DNA from 2 places in the Enterobacter bugandensis genome. Region 1 is predicted to be linked to the other one. Evidence: predicted binding sites of a transcription regulator. Region 1 holds the regulator's gene; the other holds the start of a gene.
What was found. Region 1 encodes Fur, which represses iron uptake genes when iron is present. Its sites were predicted from a motif close to ATAATAATGAGAACNACTATCAA; they were not measured.

Region 1 (3,211 bases):
CCTTTATAAGGCCGCAGCGAAATTCAAATACGGCCCGGTATGGGCGCGTGGGGGCTATATTCAGCCAACCGGCCAGACGCTGTTAGCGCCGCACTGGAGCTTTATGCCTGGTACCTATCAGGGGGCAGAAGCCGGGGCTAATTTTGACTACGGTGATGCAGGTGCGTTGAGCTTCTCCTATATGTGGACCAACGAGTACAAAGCGCCGTGGCACATTGAGATGGACAAGTTCTACCAGAACGATAAGAAAACCAAAGTCGATTACCTCCACTCGCTGGGCGCGAAGTACGATTTCAAAAACGATCTGGTTCTGGAAGCCGCATTTGGTCAGGCGGAAGGCTATATCGATCAGTATTTTGCTAAAGCCAGCTACAAATTTGATATCGCCGGTAGTCCGCTGAGCACTAGCTACCAGTTCTACGGTACGCGCGATAAGGTCAGCGATGGCAGCGTAAACGACATTTATAACGGCACCGCGTGGCTGCAGGCGTTAACCTTCGGCTATAAGGTCGGTCAGGTTGATTTGCGTCTGGAAGGCACATGGGTGAAGGCTGAAGGGCAGCAGGGCTACTTCCTGCAGCGTATGACGCCGACCTATGCCTCATCCAACGGTCGTCTGGATATCTGGTGGGATAACCGCTCAGACTTCAACGCCGACGGCGAGAAAGCGGTCTTCTTCGGCGCCATGTATGACCTGAAAAACTGGAACCTGCCGGGCTGGGCGGTGGGCGCTTCTTACGCTTACGCCTGGGATGCAAAACCAGCAGACATGGCGACGCCGGATGCGTACTACGATCCAAACTATCGCCTGAAAGAGTCCTCCTACAGCCTGGATGCTATCTACACCCTGCAGGATGGCCGCGCGAAAGGCACGATGTTCAAGCTGCACTTTACGCAGTATGACAACCACTCCGATATCCCAAGCTATGCGGGCGGTTACGGCAACATCTTCCAGGATGAACGTGACGTCAAATTCATGGTTATCGCCCCATTCACCATCTTCTGATGAGCACACCGGCGGGCTGAGTCCCGCCGGTCTGGAGACTGCATATGATGAAAAAAATCGTAATCGTCGCGCTGATGGCATCAGGGCTGGTGGCGTGTGTTCAGACTCAGGCGCCGAAAGAGGACGCCCGTCTGAAGGAGGCGTATAGCGCCTGTATTAATACCGCGGAAGGATCGCCTGAGAAAATTGAAGCCTGCCAGAGCGTGCTAAATGTGTTAAAGAAAGAGAAAGCGCATGAGGCGTTCGCGACGCAGGAGAATGTTCGCGTGATGGATTATCAGGCCTGCATTCAGGCACGTAAAACCGGTAACGATCAGGAAGTGGCGAAGCGTTGCGATAAAATCTGGAACGAGATACGCAATAACAACAAATAAGTTGCTCTACGCCCGGTGCACTTTGCTTACCGGGCTTTTTTCAGGCAAAAAAAAGCCAACCTTACGGCTGGCTCAGAGTATGAACGCTAACTTATTTTGTGTCGTGAGCGTGTTCATTCTCGCGGCAATCCCCTTCAGCGCAGTGACCGTAAAGGTACAGGCTGTGGTTGGTCAGGCGAATGCCATGACGAGCTGCGATTTCACGCTGACGCGCTTCGATGGAATCATCGCTAAATTCAATGACCTTGCCGCAATCGAGGCAGATCAGGTGATCGTGGTGATGCTGCTGGGTCAGTTCGAATACAGATTTACCGCCTTCGAAATTATGACGGGTAACAATGCCCGCGTCATCAAACTGGTTCAGCACGCGATATACGGTGGCCAGCCCAATCTCTTCACCCATGTCGATAAGACGTTTATAAAGGTCTTCCGCACTGACATGGTGATTGTCTGGACCCTGAAGCACTTCCAGGATTTTTAACCGAGGAAGCGTTACTTTCAGGCCAGCCTTCTTTAATGCGGTGTTGTTGTCAGTCATGCGGAATCTGTCCTGTTGCTAAACGATTCACTTCTCTGGGAAGTGACAGAAAATGCACCTGGGATAATGCGTCTCATTATAGAACTGCCATGCCTAAATGAAAACTGCAAGTCTCAGGCAAAGTATGCTTATAAAAACGTGGTATCACCTACAAACTTGCTCAAAGGAAACCACATTTTGCCAGGGAGACATTGTACAGGTCTGGGCGAAAAAGTTAAAAGTTTGTAGCAATTAATTTAATCGGTTTTACCTGGAAAAGGGCGCAACCCGCGTTGCGCCGTAAAAAATCAGGCGTTGAGAATATCGTCCAGATGCAGTTCTTCGCGGATCTGCTTAACCCACTTCTCTACACGCTCTGCGGTCAGTTCTGGCTGACGGTCTTCGTCAATGGCAAGTCCGACAAAATGATCGTCATCGGCCAGGCCTTTAGAGGCTTCGAAGTGGTAACCGGCAGTCGGCCAGTGGCCCACAATAACCGCGCCATTAGGCTCAATGATGTCGCGAATCGTCCCCAGCGCATCACAGAAGTACTCGGCGTAATCTTCCTGATCGCCACAACCGAACAGGGCAACCAGCTTGCCGTTGAAGTCCACCTCTTCCAGCGTCGGGAAGAAATCGTCCCAGTCGCACTGGGCTTCACCATAGTACCAGGTTGGAATACCCAGCAGCAGAATGTCATAGCCCTCGAGATCTTCTTTGCTGCTCTTGGCGATGTCATGCACATCAGCAACGTCTTTACCGAGCTGTTTCTGAATGTTTTTTGCGATATTTTCGGTATTGCCGGTATCACTGCCGAAGAAAATGCCGATGATTGCCATGAGTAAAATAACCTCTTGAAACTTAATGGTATGGTGGCGCAATTCGGCCACGGATAAGGGCAATAATAGCAGAACTGGCAACCCTGCGGAAACCGCTATCGCGCAGGACTGCACTCTGTGCTACATGAAAAGGGCGATAAAGGGGTTTTTCAGACTTATGCCTGGCTGCGCAGCGTCTCGAGTTGGGCGATGAGCATCTCTTCAATAAGCTCGCTGCGGCTGATGTTACGCGCCTCTGCCAGCTCGTTAAGCGCATCGACCGCGTCGGCGTTGAGCTTCAGTTCGACACGCTTAAGCCCACGATTTTTATCGCGTTTAAGCTGATTGCGTTTATTGATACGCAGCTGTTCATCGCGCGAAAGCGGATTCGTTTTCGGTCGTCCCGGTCGACGCTCATTCGCGAACAGATCTAGTGTCGTACGGTCCGTTTGTTCTTTGGCCATGATTATGAGACTTCGGGGGAAACACGCCGCCC
Region 2 (3,211 bases), 3.0 Mb from region 1:
TATTCCGCCTCTGAGCTGGCGGCGCAGGAATTCCCTGACCTGGACGTTTCCCTGCGCGGCGCGGTCTCCATCGCCCGTCGTCTGCAGGATCCGCTGGCGGAGCTGGTGAAGATCGATCCGAAATCCATCGGCGTGGGCCAGTATCAGCACGACGTGAGCCAGACGCAGCTGGCGCGCAAGCTGGACGCGGTCGTGGAAGACTGCGTAAACGCCGTCGGCGTGGACCTGAACACCGCTTCCGTTCCTCTGCTGACCCGTGTAGCGGGCTTAACCCGCATGATGGCACAGAACATCGTCGCCTGGCGCGATGAGAACGGCCAGTTCCAGAACCGTCAGCAGCTGCTGAAAGTGAGCCGTCTGGGGCCGAAAGCGTTTGAGCAGTGCGCGGGCTTCCTGCGCATCAACCACGGCGATAACCCGTTGGATGCCTCTACCGTTCACCCGGAAGCGTATCCAGTGGTGGAACGCATCCTGGCCGCCACCCAGCAGGCGCTGAAGGATCTCATGGGCGACAGCAGTGCTCTGCGTAACCTGAAAGCCGTTGATTTCACCGACGACAAATTTGGTGTACCAACCGTCACCGATATCATCAAAGAGCTGGAAAAACCGGGCCGCGATCCGCGTCCTGAGTTCAAAACGGCGACCTTTGCTGACGGCATCGAGACCATGAACGATCTCCTGCCGGGCATGGTGCTGGAAGGCGCGGTGACCAACGTCACCAACTTCGGCGCGTTTGTGGATATCGGCGTGCACCAGGACGGTCTGGTGCATATCTCTTCCCTTGCCGACAAGTTCGTTGAAGACCCGCACACCGTGGTCAAAGCGGGCGACATCGTGAAGGTGAAAGTGCTGGAGGTGGATCTGCAGCGCAAGCGTATCGCCCTGACCATGCGTCTGGATGAGCAGCCGGGCGACACCAGCGCGCGCCGTGGCGGCAACGGCGGAGGCCGCGAGCAACAGCGTCCGGCCACGAAAGCCACAAAACCGCGCGGGCGTGACGCGCAGCCTGCGGGCAACAGCGCGATGATGGACGCGCTGGCGGCGGCGATGGGTAAGAAACGCTAAGGTAACCCCCCTCACCCTCTCCCCAAAGGGGAGAGGGTGAGGGGAATAAAATCCTCCCGAAATATATGAAACCGATTGCACACCCATATTTAAACCGCTATTTATCACTCCATTAACAAATACGCTTTTTATTCCTTCCCGGGTAATTCTGCAAATATTGAGCAAGGTCAATCAGACCGCAAATTAATACGATTAACAACATCCCGTCACATTTTTATTATTGCTGATAAAAACTATTCTCATTATCATCGCAGTGTAGATTATTTAACCTCTCGTGGAATCAGGCATTATGCAATTCACTCCAGACAGTGCATGGAAAATTACCGGTTTTACCCGCGAAATTAGCCCGGCCTATCGGCAGAAGCTGCTGTCACTTGGCATGCTGCCCGGCTCATCATTCCAGGTCGTGCGTGTGGCGCCGTTGGGCGATCCTGTTCATATCGAAACCCGGCGCGTAAATCTGGTTCTGCGCAAAAAAGACCTCGCATTAATTGAAGTTGAATCTTTATCCCGTTAACAAGCCAGCGGTTTCGGTGGGTCTAATACAATGAAAAAATTAACTATTGGCTTAATTGGCAATCCTAATTCCGGCAAGACAACCTTATTTAATCAGTTAACCGGCGCGCGCCAGCGCGTGGGAAATTGGGCAGGCGTAACGGTTGAACGTAAAGAAGGCCAGTTCGCGACAACGGACAATCAGGTCACCCTGGTTGACCTTCCCGGCACCTACTCCTTAACCACGATTTCATCCCAGACTTCGCTCGATGAGCAAATTGCCTGCCACTACATTCTTGGCGGCGACGCGGATCTGCTGATCAACGTGGTCGACGCTTCGAACCTCGAGCGAAACCTTTACCTGACGCTACAGCTGCTGGAGCTGGGGATCCCCTGCATCGTGGCGCTCAACATGCTCGACATTGCGGAAAAACAAAAGCTGCGCATCGACGTCGATGCGCTCTCCGCGCGCCTGGGCTGTCCGGTGGTTCCGCTGGTTTCGACCCGCGCTCGCGGTATCGACGCCCTTAAGCTGGCGATTGACCGCCACGCGGGAAACCGCGACGTTGAGCTGGTGCACTACGCCCAGCCGCTGCTGCGCGAAGCCGAACGGCTGGCGCAGGAAATGGACAACAGCATGCCTGCAAAACAGCGCCTGTGGCTCGGCCTGCAGATGCTGGAAGGGGATATCTACAGCCGCGCCTATGCCGGACATGCGGCGGATAAACTGGACGTGGCCCTCGCCCGTCTCAGCGACGAGCTGGACGATCCGGCGCTGCACATCGCCGATGCGCGTTATCAAGCCATTGCATCAATTTGCGACGTGGTCAGCAACGCCCTTACCGCAGAGCCCAGCCGCTTTACGGCGGCGGTGGATAAGATTGTGCTCAACCGCTTCCTCGGTTTGCCCATCTTCCTGCTGGTGATGTACGTGATGTTCCTGCTCGCGATTAACATCGGTGGCGCGCTGCAGCCGATTTTTGACGCCGGTTCTGTCGCGGTCTTCGTACACGGTATTCAGTGGGTAGGTTACACCCTGCACTTCCCGGAATGGCTGACCATCTTTCTTGCCCAGGGGATTGGCGGCGGTATCAACACCGTTCTGCCGCTGGTACCGCAGATCGGCATGATGTATCTGTTCCTCTCGTTCCTCGAAGATTCCGGCTACATGGCGCGCGCCGCCTTCGTGATGGACCGCCTGATGCAGGCGCTGGGGCTGCCGGGCAAATCGTTCGTCCCGCTGATCGTCGGCTTCGGCTGTAACGTGCCGTCGGTAATGGGCGCGCGCACCCTGGATGCACCGCGTGAACGACTGATGACCATTATGATGGCGCCGTTTATGTCCTGCGGTGCGCGTCTGGCAATCTTTGCCGTCTTCGCGGCAGCCTTCTTTGGCCAGCAGGGCGCGCTGGCGGTCTTCTCGCTGTACGTGCTGGGCATCGTGATGGCGATCCTGACCGGCTTAATGCTCAAGCACACCATCATGCGCGGTGAAGCGTCACCGTTTGTAATGGAGCTTCCGGTCTATCACGTCCCGCATCTGAAAAGCCTGGCGATCCAGACCTGGCAGCGCCTGAAAGGCTTTGTGCTGCGCGCCGGTAAGGTGATTGTTATTGTCAGTATTTTCCTGAGCGCGCTGAACAGCTTCACC

Region 2: feoA (ferrous iron transporter A) is a predicted target of Fur. The motif match lies at 1,292-1,314, and genes of this name have one in related genera.

What each region holds. Positions count from the first base shown of each region.
Region 1 is NZ_LT992502.1:1,357,044-1,360,254, forward strand. It holds gene chiP (chitoporin ChiP) at 1-1,006, shown strand, start outside; gene chiQ (ChiQ/YbfN family lipoprotein) at 1,054-1,380, shown strand; gene fur (ferric iron uptake transcriptional regulator) at 1,472-1,918, opposite strand; gene fldA (flavodoxin FldA) at 2,206-2,736, opposite strand; gene ybfE (LexA regulated protein) at 2,892-3,179, opposite strand.
Region 2 is NZ_LT992502.1:4,341,728-4,344,938, forward strand. It holds gene DG357_RS21125 (Tex family protein) at 1-1,065, shown strand, start outside; gene feoA (ferrous iron transporter A) at 1,355-1,582, shown strand; gene feoB (Fe(2+) transporter permease subunit FeoB) at 1,613-3,211, shown strand, end outside.